Regions from separate parts of the Brevibacillus choshinensis genome, predicted to be linked through region 2. Evidence: predicted binding sites of a transcription regulator. Region 2 holds the regulator's gene; the other holds the start of a gene.
What was found. The regulator LexA, encoded in region 2, represses DNA repair genes until DNA is damaged. The targets are predictions, from matches to a motif close to CGAACATATGTTCG.

Region 1 (7,011 bases), 1.2 Mb from region 2:
TACCAAAGTAAAAAGGCTCAACGATGCTAAACCAGGAAGCGCTCGCCACATTGGCAAAGCTGACCATCCCCATGAAATAAGCCGCTACCGTACCGACGATCAGACCGAGCAAAACCGAAATCGCACGAATAAATCCAGTAAACAGACGATTGATGAGAAGAATAATAACGAGTGTTCCCAAAGCCAGAAGCAGATTGTGTGGCGCGCCGAAATCCGGCATTCCTTGGCCACCAGCGGCGTTGTTCATCGCTACAGGAATCAGGGACAGACCGATGATCGTCACCACTGAGCCTTGTACGACTGTCGGGAAGAAACGAAGCAGCTTGCCGAATAAAGGAGCCGCCAAAACGACGAAAATACCTGAAATAATAATGGCGCCATAGGCCGTTGCCAGGTTACTAGTAGAAGCGATGGCAATGATCGGCCCTACTGCCGTAAACGTACAGCCCAGGACGACGGGGAGACGAATCCCTGTGTAGCGAGTTCCCAATACTTGCAAAAGCGTTGCGATCCCGCAAGTGAACAAGTCTGCAGCAATCAAGTAGGCGATTTGCGCCGGGGTCAAATGGAGCTCTCCCCCGATAATCAATGGCACTACGACTGCTCCCGCGTACATGGCCAAAACGTGCTGCAAGCCCAGTGTTACCACTTTTTGTTTGGATAACATACGTTTTATTCTCTCTCCCTCTATTTATTTGGATGTTGCGTGTGTTGCAGCTGGTTCAATAAAATGAATCTCGCCTGGAGACATGGATTCGATGCGAGCGAGTGACTCGATGCGAACTCCCTCTTTCTCCAGCAATCCGCGGCCCTCCTGGAAGCTTTTTTCAATCACCGCGCCAATCCCGACGAGGTGTGCCCCCGCGTCCTTGATGATTTGCGTGAGCCCAACCAACGCTGCGCCTGTCGCCAGGAAGTCATCAACGATCAGCACGCGGTCATCAGCGTGCAAATACTGCTTGGAGACGCTGATCTGATAAGTCTCCTGTCGAGTAAAGGAGTGAACCGGCGCAGAATATACTTCCTCGGTCAGGGTAACCGCCTTCTTCTTTTTCGCGTAGATAAAAGGCACCCCTAACGCAAAAGAAGCCGCCAATGCGAAATGAATGCCGCTCGCCTCGATCGTCACTACTTTTGTTACGTTCTGATCGCGGAACAGCTCGGCAAATCTTTCACCGATCTTCATCGTCAGCTGCGGGTCTACCTGGTGATTCAAAAAAGCGTCCACTTTCAATACGGATGCAGACAGCACTTTCCCGTCCCGGACGATTCGCTCTTGTAGTTCTTTCATCTATTTTCCCCCTCCATGGAATGCAAAAAGCCTTATAAATCCAATAAAATAAAGGAAGCCCAGAGAGAACAGTTCACGGGCTGGTACGATCGAAAATACCAACTCCAAGTGAAATCTGTCCCTCTGGGCTTGTTTCTCCCTGAGGTGCAGCACGCTCATAAATCGCGCGAACATCAAACGCCAGTCAGCCCTGATGGCAAAGGATCGCCAAAAACAGAGGCTGGATCGCGGATGTTCTCTCACTCGTAGTCAGGTGATTTACGGTCACCCGGTAGAAACTGTTGGGCCTTATTCCCAAAATTATACGAGCCTGCATATGCTTTTTGGATATTGAACAATCTATCATATCTGGCAGCTTAGGAGCAAGCGTTAATTTTTGAAAGCCTGCATAGCTGTAAAAGATGGAAAGAGCCCCCGATTTACGAGGGCTCTCTCTTTTATCGCTTCGGCTTGCGCTGCCGCATTTGTACATTGATCTTTTTCCATTTGTCCTTCTCAGCTGCCTGCAGTCGCGCGTCTTCCTTTCGCGCCAGATGAGCAAGCTCTCTTTGCAGTTTGAGGTAGCTGTCAAAACGTGCTTTTTCCAACATGCCATCAGCGATTGCTTCCTGAACGGCGCAGCCTGGCTCCCGCACATGCTGACAATCGTTAAATCGGCACTCTTCTGCGATGGACTCGATGTCATCGAAGGCTCCGCGGAATCCTTCGTCCGCTTCCCAGAGCTGCAGCTCGCGCATGCCAGGCGTGTCAATCATTAAGCCTCCGCTAGGCAAGAGGAACAGCTCCCTGTGCGTCGTCGTATGCCGGCCGCGGTCGTCCCCTTCACGGACCTCACTGACCCGCTGCATGTCCGAACCACTCAGCTTGTTGATCAAGGTCGATTTGCCGACCCCGGAAGAGCCCATCAAGGCTATCGTCTTGCCTTCTCCCAGATAAGGTGCCAGCTGCTCCAGCCCTTCGCCTAGCTCCGAGCTGACGACGTGTATGGGTACGCCGATCGCCACAGACTCCACTTCACGAAGTCTGGAATCCACATCGTCGCACAAGTCGGCTTTGCTCAGTACGATGACTGGCGATGCACCGCTTTCCCATGCGAGGATCAGATAGCGCTCCATCCTGCGAATGTTAAAGTCATTATTCAAAGCGTTGACCAAGAAGACGGTATCTACATTGGCGGCGACAATCTGCTCTTCCACCGAATCGCCAGCCACTTTTCGAGAAAACTTGCTTTTGCGCGGCAAGAGAGCATGAATCGTCGCTTTCTTTTCCTCTGCCCGCGGACTGATCACGACCCAATCCCCCACCGCTGGATAATCCTCGCGGCCAGTCGCTTCGTACCTGAGCTTACCCGTAATTTCACCCAAGAGCTCGCCATGCTCGCTCAAGAGGCGATAAATCCGTTTATGTTCCAGTGTGATGCGTCCCACACTGTAGCCTTGTTCGGCAAATGGAGCGAAATGAGTAGCAAATGCCTCATTCCAGCCCAAAGATTGTAAGGTTTGTTGTACTTGTTGATTCACGAACGGATTCCCCCTGCAAATGGTTTGTAATTGGCGCTATGCCAGAACCAGTCACAGTCGAATCCTCACATCATGAACGGTTTTACTTCTCGCCAGAAAGGAGGATTCCTGTGACCCCGATTGCTACAATCTCTACCGTTTTTGTGTTTGCCATAAAACATCTCTCCTTCTTTGCAAACCGTTTTATCCAGTTTGACCGTTATTTCCCAACTATTGTACCACGAAACGACGCAGATGCAACAGCCTTAGTCGCCGCCGCCTCCACCGCCGTCGCTGCCCCCGCCGCCATCAGAACCGCTGTCACCATGGCTATGACCGTGGCCGTGGCCATGTCCCCAGCCTCCGTCAGAATCATCCCGCCTGTGATCGTTGTCGATGTAATACGGAGTGCTGCTGTCAGTCGACGAGTGGGAACGTCTGCGTCCGCCTTTTGCGTTTGTTGCCAGAACGATCATCAAGACAATGAACATGACCATAACGATAATGAAAATTTCCATCTGCTCCACTCCCCTCTGGGCCATGCCTTGAAACTCGGTTGTACAACCCCAGTATACCACGTTTTTGTAATCCTCATGGAACGGACTGTCATATTAGGGTGAGACTGGTCGATTATCCGGCAGTTCTGCCGTGAATAGGAGCCACTGCCAATATATTCGCGATGGCAAAAATGCGATACGCACCTCGCGTGTAACAGTATGCCTTCATCCTCTGCCCGGCAGCATCCAGCTCGAGAATGCGCACGATTCTCCTGCTGGTATCGCCGTTTCTATCCAAGTAAATCATCTCGATGCTTTGCTGTCTTTCCCAATATCTGTTCAGTTCACGCATCATCTGATGTCACCGCCATTTCATCCTTAGAAGCATTTTATCACCAGGAACACTTGTTCGCAACTTTTGTTCCTATTTTATGCGAACACAGCGTAAGCATGCAAGAAAAAAAGACACATGCCCATTGGTGAGCACGTGCCTTTTGGTTGTTCTTATTGCTTTCTCATGGCCTTACCGTACACGTAGACGATCGGGGATAACAGCACGGCCGCCACGATCAGGGAGGCTCGAATGGACACCCGACTTCCGACCCAACCGACAACGGGCCCCCCCGCCGTCTGTCCCAACGCATTGGATTGGCTAAGCATGGAGAGCACGGTCGCCCGTACGCTGCTCGGGATGTTGAGATTCAGCCACGTATCGTAAAGCGGGCTGCTGATCGCATCGAGGACGCCGATCAACAGCAGGGAGCAAAGCGCCCACCAGAAGCTCGGGGCCAGCGCAAAGGCCAGGAGCAGCACAATCCGCAAGCTCGTCAGGACGAACATCCCTACCATGACCGTGCGTTCGTTGTTTACATCGAGCCTTTTTTCCGTGACCTTTACCGCAATCAAGCCCAAAAAAGCAGTGAGCGCCGCGATCACCCCAAACCAGACAGCCATCGAGAAGGGAACCGTTCCCGGAAAGCCCACATCGGCAATCAGATGTGCTTCCCGCAGTCGATCATATCCTTCCGAGGCAGCTCCGCTAAACAAGGTGACGATCAGGATCAGCAGCAAGATCCGCTGGGAGCGCACGACTTTGACACCTGACAGCCACGTCGTTTTCATTTCCTGCCACTGGGTAGAATCCTTCTGTCTCTCTCTCGTGACGAATCCCGTCTCCTTCATGAAAAGGATCAGGAAAACTCCGAGAGCGGCATACATCAAGCCGCCGACAAAGTAAGGGAGCTGTGTCCCCAGCGTAGACAAGCCTACGCTCAACCCGATTCCAGCCAGCGTGGCCATGAGCGAAGCCCTCTTGGCACGAATAAACAGACTGCCCAAGCCTTTCTCCCCAACCTCGTCTGCGATCCATGCTGTATCAGCACCACTGACAAAGGTGTGCCCGACACCGAAAAACACCTGCGCCAAGAGTACCCATCCCAAAACCGGCAGAGTAGGAAGCATTTCCTGCAAGGGGCCAACCATGCCTTGGAGGGCAAATCCGGTGCCGAGGACAAACATGCCGATAATCATCGACAAGCGTCTGCTGTACGTATCGGCCACTACACCCGTGACTCCCTCAAACAGGACTACAGTGAGCTCCAATACCGTGCCCACGATCAACAGCTCCAAGGGAGACAGCCCCAGGGTAGCGATGTAGAAAATGGCGTAGGTCGTAAACATCGTCGAGTTGGCAAGTGACGTAATAAAGCGCATGACCAAGTACAATTGTGTCGCATTCATTTTCATAGGAACAACGATCCGCCCTTTTCGGCAGATGGACACGTTCCGTTTTCGTTCCGGTTTCGGTCTGTTCGACGTACGCTACTTCCTCCGTCTTTTCGCCAAACCTATTGCTGCAAAAGCGGACGCGTCTTTCTACCGCGTAATTTATCTTTTGGCAGTGAGTGAGTTGCAGCAATTTGGGATACTAACATGGTTCATACACCTCCGACAGTAATTAGTTTCATTATAATGAATTTGGAATTTTTGACCAGAGCCTTCCTTTTACGACCAATGACTTTCAGCGGACAGGAAATGGCGGAAACAAGCATTCTATTCTCGATCCTGAAGGAAGAAACAAAAAAACCGCGCAGCGTAGGTTCTGCACGGTTTCGATTCCTTCTTACGCTTTTTTGCGGAACAGGCTCACGATCGCGAGCAAGAGGGCCAATCCAGACAGGACCAACGGCAAAGTGTTGCTGCTACCGGACGTAGCTGCCGCTTCCTGAGCAGGTGCTGCACTCACTGGCTGCCCCGCATCATGACCTGCCTCGCCTACCCCTTCCTTGATGGTGGTCACGGATGCAGGGGTTTGAGAGTCAGGAGCTCCCGTCCATTCCACTACTTCTCCATCCGCATAGGTCTGGTACGCTTTCCAGGACAACGTGCCAGCTTCTTTCGGATTCGCGCCTACAAAGGCGAATTCCACAAATTCATGCGCCTTGATGCCGCCGTCCGTAGCAGTCCAGACCAAAGCCGTGTTACGTCCGTCCTTGTCTTTTTCAAACTCGTAGCTCCAGCCTGGAATGGGTTGGACCGTGCTCACTTTTACTTGGGCCGGGAACTCGACCTTGACCTTTGTCGTATTGACATCTTTCTCTACCGGAACTCGTACCGTGTATTTCTCATAAGCACCGGTCGTCGTTTCTTTCGGATAGACATTTACGTGTGCTTGTGCAGCAGATGCGAGGGTCAAAATCGCTCCTGCCATCAATACGCTGCTCATCCATTTTGTGATTTTCATCTGAAAAACCTCCTAATGTTGGTGCTGAATCAGCACTGCTTTTTCTGTATTTGCAATTTTATTTGCAGTTGTATTTGCCGGATAGTTCGTCTGGCTCATCCACAGGCCAGCCAAGATCGCCGCAATGCCCAAGAGCATTTCCCAGCGCAGCAGATTGGCTCGCAAGCCGTGGCCTTTGCGCCAACGCGTCGTTTGCCTCCAAGCGAGGGCAAGCATGCCACATACGGCTGCAGCTTTGCCATATAACAAATAGCTCCACGTCATGGGACTTTGCAGAATGCTGATCGCGTCCGTCTGGACAAACAGCATCACGATTCCCGTCAAGACGGCAAGCCCGGAGGCGATCGCAACGGTCCGCAAAAAGAACGGCTTGAACCGCTCATTTCCGCGTTCCACATGCCTGAGGGTAAGCAGTAAATACACCAGCGCACCCATCCATAGCGATACCGTCAGGACGTGCAGCAGTCTGAGTGTCAGCGAGAGCCACACGGGCTGTATTCCCCATGCATGACCTCCAAACGCCTGTATGCCAACGAGCATCACCCACAGCACCACATACCAGCCCGTCATCATGTTCGGAATGGCCAGCAAGATCAGCAAGGCAAAGGACGCAATCAGCATCACCGCAAAAGGCGACTGCATCAGAACAGTCCAGTTTCCTTGCCACAGCGCTTCGGTCAAAGACGCTGCCGTGAGTGCTTCATCATACAGGAACCAGAGGAATACCAAACCGACCAACGCCAGCCCCCATCCGATCTGTCTGCCGATCCCCAGCAGCTGGGTAAACGCAGGCAAACCGTATCGGTGTCCTCTCCATGCCAGCAAATACAATCCTCCGCCAAGCAAAATAATGCCTTGTGTGAGGTAGCGATACACGATGAGATAGCCGCTATCCGGCTTTTTCCCGGTCGGATCTGCTACCACTGCGCTCTTGTGCCCGATGGAAAAGGTCAAGCGCTCTTCAACGGGATGTCCGTCTTC
Region 2 (7,011 bases):
CGCAACATCAGAAACGAGACAGGGATCAAGACACGCCAGCCCTTGTCAGAACTGATCGTCATAAGCGAACGATCGTTCGATGTCCAGCGATATGCGGCGATCATTATGGACGAAATCAATGTAAAGAGCATTCGGGCGGAGCAAAATGACAGCAGCTTCGTAACATACCGCTTCAAACTGAATTTGAAAGTGGCTGGAAAAAAATACGGCAAACAAGTGGCCCCCATTCAAAACGGCCTGAAAGAGTTGAGCGACTCTGAGGCAAAACAGGTGATACAGAACGGGTATCTGGATCTGGTTCTGGAGAATGAAACGGTGCGAATCCCGCTGGAGGAATTGCTTGTGGAGAAGCAAGGGAAGATGGGCTACGCTTGGGCTTCAGGATACCAAATCCATGTGGCATTGCATACGGAAATCACGCAGGACCTGAGGCAGGAGGGCATCGTGCGCGAGGTCATCCGGGTCATTCAGGATTACCGCAAGAAGCTGGATTTACCGATCGAAAAGCGCATTACCCTTACGTTGGATGTAGATGCGCAGGTGAAAGCAGCGCTGGAGCAATTTGATCATGTATTGAGGAGCCATGTGCTTCTTGACCAGGTCCGATATGAAGCCGGCAACCCGATGGAGAGAGTCTCCTTTGGAGAGAAAAGCATTGGCCTGCGAGTGGAGTAGCATGCTGCAAGGCACCTGATAAGGAGGAACCAGTCCGGCAAGCATTATCTGGACTGGTTTTTCTCTTGGAAGAGGAGAATGTAGGACGTAAGCTCTTCCGTATGGTAGCGCTCTAGCTCCAAAAGTGCCTGATAAGGGTCATTGCCTGGGATATGGAAGTAGTGAGCGAAGGCAGGCTCGGTTTTCATGCCGTTCGCTTTGAGCATTCGAATATCCCGATAAGCCTCTTCACCGCCGATCGAGAGCAATCGATCCTCGATAACCATATGGCGGTATGCATTTTGCTGTTCGACCGGGACAGATTGAGCGAACAATTCAAACCAGAAGTCATGTGCATAAAATCCGATGACGCTGGAATCCTTGCCAGATACGAGAATACGGCTCTCCTGATAGCCTTCCATGCTGCCATATGCTGCACGCACATCAGCATCAAAGCGATCCAGGTCATGACTCACGCAGATGATATCGAGATCACTATCCGGAACATCGATTTGCAGGGGGATTGTGCCGGCGAGAACGGGATCGTACGCACACAAGGATTCCATCAGCCGGATTTGCGAGATGGCATTCCAGGCAGCCTGTTGGCGAGCATTGCCGGATTGCAAATAAGCGAGATCACGCCAGTTTTTCATGTGGATGCCTCCATCGTGTTTTGGTCCCGAAGAATTGGGTAACGATCATAGAATAGGGGTGTGAAATGATTGTAGTCGGTTGTCAAACAGACTGCAACGAAAATGAGCTTGACTCGTATACCATAGGGAGAGGAGTGGGGGTAGTGGATATACTTTTATGGGTGATTGTGGTAGCTTTGTTTGTATTGAGTATCGCCGGAATCTTTCTGCCGGTATTACCTGATACGATCCTGCTATGGGGCGGCTTCCTGATCTATCACTTCTTTATTGCAGATCCGGGTGCGGGACTTCCGTCATCCTTTTGGTGGGGGATGATTGCGCTCAGTGTGCTCTTGTACGGAGCAGATCTCTTGACCAATATGTATTTTGTGAAAAAGTACGGGGGATCTAAGTGGTCTTCGTTTGCGGCGATCATCGGGATTTTGCTCGGGATCTTCTTGTTCCCGCCGTTCGGTATGATCATTCTTCCATTCGCTTTCGTCGTGTTGGTAGAACTCTTCATGCAAAAACAAACGATGGAAAAAGCCATCAAGGCAGGCTTTGGCTCATTGATCGGATTTTTGGGAAGTGCCGTCGTCAAAGTCGTGCTCCAGGTGACGATGATCATTTGGTTTTTCATCGCGGCATAGGCGCAAAAAAGGACAGCAGAGGCTGTCCTTTTTACTTGCAATCATTAGTGAATCAAGCGATAGACTCCGATGACTTTACCGAGAATCGAAACGGCGTCGAGGATGATCGGCTCCATCGTGGCGTTCTCCGGCTGGAGTCTGAAATGATTCTTCTCTTTAAAGAAGCGTTTGACAGTGGCTTCATCTTCTTCGGTCATCGCCACTACGATATCACCGTTATTCGCAACGTGCTGCTGACGGACAATGACGTAGTCGCCATCGAGAATTCCCGCGTCGATCATACTGTTACCGGATACGCGGAGCATGTACACCTTGTCCGACGTTACGATGTTTTCCGGCAATGGGAAATATTCCTCGACATCTTCAATGGCTGTGATCGGTTGACCTGCAGTGACTTTCCCGATGACGGGCACACGAACAACGGAATCTTCAAAATCATCTTGAAAGCGATCTTCCTCAGACAAGAGCTCAATGGCACGAGGTTTGGTAGGGTCGCGCCGAATGAGGCCTTTCTTTTCCAAGCGAGCTAAGTGTCCGTGTACAGTAGAGCTGGAGGCAAGTCCGACTGCTTCCCCGATTTCCCGTACGGAAGGTGGGTAGCCTTTATCGCGGACTTCTTTTCGGATGAAGTCGATGATGGCCTGCTGTCGATTCGAAAGTTTTGACATAAGAGACACCTCAGTTTTCTCGAACATGTTTTCCTATATTATACCATGGGATCTTGCGTTCGACAAACATAAGTTCGGATCTTTTTTGTTGACATGAACATACGTTCCCATATATGATGGTAACAAGAGAACAGAACGTACGTTTGTAGGAGGAGATATTGATGTCTGTATTGACTGTACATAATCGCTTTGAAAAGAAGGTAGTTCGACGCACTCGTTTCGGCATTACCCGAGGACAGGCTCTATTGTTTCTGATTAGTTTTTCTCTCTTTTTTTATTTGTTGACCGAACTGGTGTTTGCTTCTGGTGTAGAGGTGGCTCCGCCGGTAAAGGAAATCACAGTGCGTGCCGGAGATAGCTTGTGGAAGCTGGCTGTTCGCTATCAAGAGGAAGCGAAGATGGACGTGAATGAGCTTGTAGCGGCGATCAAAGAAATAAACGACATGGAAGGTGTCATGATTTACCCTGGCCAGACCTTGAGAATACCGCTTCCGGAATAACTTCCCATTCACTGACGCCCGACCTGCTTGCACCGCCCTTGGGATATGGTATAATGGAGCGGCATTACTTACAGGTGGGGAGGAACCAGTAGTGGTATCTGACGCAGAAATCAAGCGCATTAATGAACTGGTGAAAAAGTCAAAAGAGGTCGGATTGTCCGAGGAAGAAAAGCTCGAGCAAAAAGCACTTCGTCAAAAGTATATCGATGCTGTAAAGCTTTCTTTGAGAGCAAACCTGGATTCCATCCGTTACGTGGAAGACCTTGAAGAAAATGGTCGGAAACAGTAAGATAACAGATATTGATAACAAAGACATCCTTGCTGCAAGCTAGGGTGTCTTTTTGTTCCGAACCGAGCATGGGAGGGAAAGCATAATGATTCCATGGATTGCGGTGGCAGCAGGAGGAGCACTCGGATCCATGATGCGCTATGGTCTTTCATTGATAGCGAATCAGCCGGGGTGGCCGATCGGAACATGGCTCGCGAACGTCGTGGGTTCATTTCTGATTGGTTTGCTGTCTGTATGGGGAAAAGAACGGGGAATGTTGTCACCGGAAGTGTATCTATTGTTTGCCACAGGGGTAATGGGGGGATTTACGACATTCTCCACCTTTTCTCTGGAGGTCATTTCTTTTTGGGGAGATGGCCAGATTGTTCGAGGGTTGTTGTATGCGCTTCTGAGCGTGACGGTTGGTTTGCTTTCGTGTGCGGCAGGTATTTGGCTGGCACGACAATGGACATAGCAATGCGAAATGAACGGACTGAGAGGGGGGACGGGTATGAGTACCCAACACCGGGAATACGAACGGGAACAAAAGAAGCTGGATGACACCATCGCGATAATTGACAGTGAAATCACGCAATTACGCGAGGATATTCGGGAAGCTACCGACGACTACGTAAAACAAGTCGTGAATTCGAAAAAGTCGAAGGATCTGCGCTATCTTGAGGACCAGGGACGTGAAAAGCCATACTTCGGACGGGTAGACTTTATGAAGGATGAAGTGTACGAGCTGGATCAGGTCTACATCGGCAAGCGGGGAATTGTGCGGGGAGATACGTTTGACTCTGTGGTTGTCGACTGGAGAGCACCGATTGCCAGCCTCTATTATTCTGGGGAGAGCAAAGACGCCTTTTACCGGATGGGAAGAGAAATCGTCCGTGGAGAAGTAACCTTAAAGCGTAATTTCGCAATCGAGCAAGGAAAAATCACCGGGATTTATGATGGCGCAGTGAAAGAGACGATACACCGCGAGATGGGAGATCCGGATGATTTCTTGCAGGAAGGTTTCATCGATGAATTTTTGGCCGCCAACCTGAACCAGGCCAATGACAGCCGTCTAAAGGATATCGTGGCGACCATCCAATCCGAACAAAATGACATTATTCGTGCGGAAAAAGAGCGGCCGATTGTCGTGCAGGGGGTAGCGGGCAGCGGGAAAACCACTATTGCCCTGCACCGGCTGTCCTATCTGATCTATAATTATCAGGATTCCATGATGTCCAAAAAATTCATGGTGTTCGCTCCAAACCGCATGTTTCTTACATACATATCGGACGTATTGCCTGAGCTTGGGGTAGATGATGTGCAGCAGTCGACGTTTATCGATTGGGCAGCTCGCCTCGTCAAACCGCTCTTGCCAAAAGGCTGGAGGATTACAAGTCCCGACAAACCGATCCAACTGTTTTTTGAAGCCGATCAGGACGAGCGGGAGCAGGAATTGACCCGCAATCGATTGCGATTTAAAGGCTCGCTGGTGTGCAAAGAAGCGCTGGAGCAGTATATTCGCTATGTAATCGAAACACGGATCCCCTTCAAGAAGCTGAGCTTCCAGTACAACAAGACCAAGCAAGTCTTTACGATACCAGGGGACTTCATTCGTCAGAGCTTTTTGGAGCAATTTGCCCACTTGCCTTACCAGCGCCGGCTGGACTCCTTGCGCAAACACATCAAGCAGGAAATGAACAAGCAAATGTTTGCGCATCTGCGCGAGTTGAAAATCGATCTGGACAAACAGGGCTTGGCCAAGTTTGAAAAAATGCTCGAGACCATTCTCGAAACCTATATGTCATCCTTCCCCACATTAGAGGCGTTCGCTTCTTACCGGGAATTGATTACAGACATCGAGCTTCTGCGAAAGCTGGTTTCCCCTGAAATAGAGGATGGTGTCATTGTGGACGTCTGTGAATCGTCAAACAAGCTGTTTGCTGAGGAGCGGATGGAAGCGGAGGACATCGCACCGCTGCTGTATCTGCAGCACATCATCGAAGGGATGAGCAAAGCTGAGCACTTCGACCATACCGTAATCGACGAGGCGCAGGATCTGAGTGCGCTGGAAATTGCCGTCGTTTCCCTTGCGACGAAGAGTCAATCACTTACGATTGTGGGGGACATCGCACAAGGAATACACTCGTATCGCGGTATCCATTCGTGGGAGGAATTAACGCAAGGCATTTTCCAAAAGCTGCGTCCATCGTACTACACCTTGTCGCAAAGCTATCGCTCGACCATAGAAATCATGCAATGTGCAAACGAGGTCTTGAGGCAAATCGACCTTCCTGAGACTGTTTTGGCAAAGCCGGTACTGAGGCACGGGGAAAAGCCGATCATGATCAGCCCTGCGACTCGAGCAAAGCTTTGGGAAGATATATCTCAGCGCGTCGCCTCTTATCGGGAAGAAGGCTTCCAAACGATTGCCATCGTGACGAAAACGATCGGGGCCAGCAAAAAAGCGTATAAAGGCTTGCAAGAAAGCATCGAGGGTCTGACGCTATTGGGCAGCAAAGACAGCCAATTTCCCGGCGGTGTCACTGTCATGCCGGCATTCCTGACCAAAGGGCTGCAGTTTGATGTCGTCCTTTTGCTCGATGTTGATACCTATGATGACAACGAATGGGACGCGAAACTCCTATACGTCGCGATGACGCGTCCTGTTCATCGCCTCGTGATGGCACATGGAGAAGGAACGGAACCACCTTTGCTTCTCGGGATGCCGAACGAATTGTATATAAAACAATAAGAAGTAACAAAAAACCCCTCGCTGATCTTGATTCAGCAAGGGGTTTTTAGCGAGTCTTAGTGGTCGCCGGTGTTTCCTTTGGATGGGTTGGTAATCACAAAGCCCTCTTCAGGGAGGTAGAGGTAATCGAGGATGATCCCGTCCAGCAGAGGCTCGTCTTTTTTCACTACTACGTCAATTTCTTTGTCTGTCGAAATAACTTCGTCTTCTTCAGTGGGCTTGTCCAGAGCCAAACCGTAGTGAGCGTGGTCACCGTGCGCGTGAGTGATGTATACGCGCAGTTTCAGATCTTTGTCTTCTTCTTGGTCCATAATGGTTTTCAATTGTTTCGCAGCATTGCGCGTAATTTTCACATTCATTGGACAGGTCTCCTAACGTTTATGTATCGATCCCTTCCATATTAGCAAAGAGGTAAATCGATATGCAATGTTGAAAGTTTAATGAAAGAAGGAAGCAATGGGGAGGAGAACCATGAAGAAAATCGATTTGCGCAGCGATACGGTTACCAAGCCAACCGATGCCATGATTCGCGCGATGGCAGAAGCGGAGGTAGGTGACGATGTTTACCGCGAGGATCCGACTGTCAATCGCCTGGAGGAAATCGCCGCAGAGCGGCTGGGAAAAGAAGCTGCATTGTTTGTCACGAGTGGTACGCAAGGAAATCAGGTAGCGGTTTTGACCCATTGCGTAAACGGAGATGAAGTCATTGCAGAAGCGGAATCGCACATCTTTTACTATGAAGGGGGTGCGATGTCGGCATTAGCTGGTGTCCAAACACGCACTTTGGCAGGTGTACGCGGTGCCTTGCGCGCAGAAGATGTGGAAAAGGCGATCCGTTCCACGACGAATATCCATTTTCCCCGAACAAAGCTGATCTGCCTGGAAAA

Region 1: a site for LexA is predicted at 3,686-3,699, ahead of JNE38_RS23070 (WYL domain-containing protein). Genes of this name have one in related genera too.

What each region holds. Positions count from the first base shown of each region.
Region 1 is NZ_CP069127.1:4,589,579-4,596,589, forward strand. Features, by position in the region: gene JNE38_RS23050 (nucleobase:cation symporter-2 family protein) at 1-667, opposite strand, end outside; gene JNE38_RS23055 (xanthine phosphoribosyltransferase) at 692-1,291, opposite strand; purine riboswitch at 1,518-1,619, opposite strand; gene rsgA (ribosome small subunit-dependent GTPase A) at 1,729-2,811, opposite strand; gene JNE38_RS23065 (hypothetical protein) at 3,057-3,308, opposite strand; gene JNE38_RS23070 (WYL domain-containing protein) at 3,421-3,642, opposite strand; gene JNE38_RS23075 (MFS transporter) at 3,792-5,033, opposite strand; gene JNE38_RS23080 (YcnI family copper-binding membrane protein) at 5,410-6,030, opposite strand; gene JNE38_RS23085 (copper resistance CopC/CopD family protein) at 6,043-7,011, opposite strand, start outside.
Region 2 is NZ_CP069127.1:3,426,476-3,433,486, reverse strand. Features, by position in the region: gene ileS (isoleucine--tRNA ligase) at 1-675, shown strand, start outside; gene JNE38_RS17315 (DUF4269 domain-containing protein) at 720-1,307, opposite strand; gene JNE38_RS17310 (DUF456 domain-containing protein) at 1,451-1,936, shown strand; gene lexA (transcriptional repressor LexA) at 1,981-2,604, opposite strand; gene yneA (cell division suppressor protein YneA) at 2,766-3,104, shown strand; gene JNE38_RS17295 (DUF896 domain-containing protein) at 3,196-3,393, shown strand; gene crcB (fluoride efflux transporter CrcB) at 3,479-3,847, shown strand; gene JNE38_RS17285 (HelD family protein) at 3,884-6,124, shown strand; gene JNE38_RS17280 (HesB/IscA family protein) at 6,181-6,483, opposite strand; gene ltaE (low-specificity L-threonine aldolase) at 6,596-7,011, shown strand, end outside.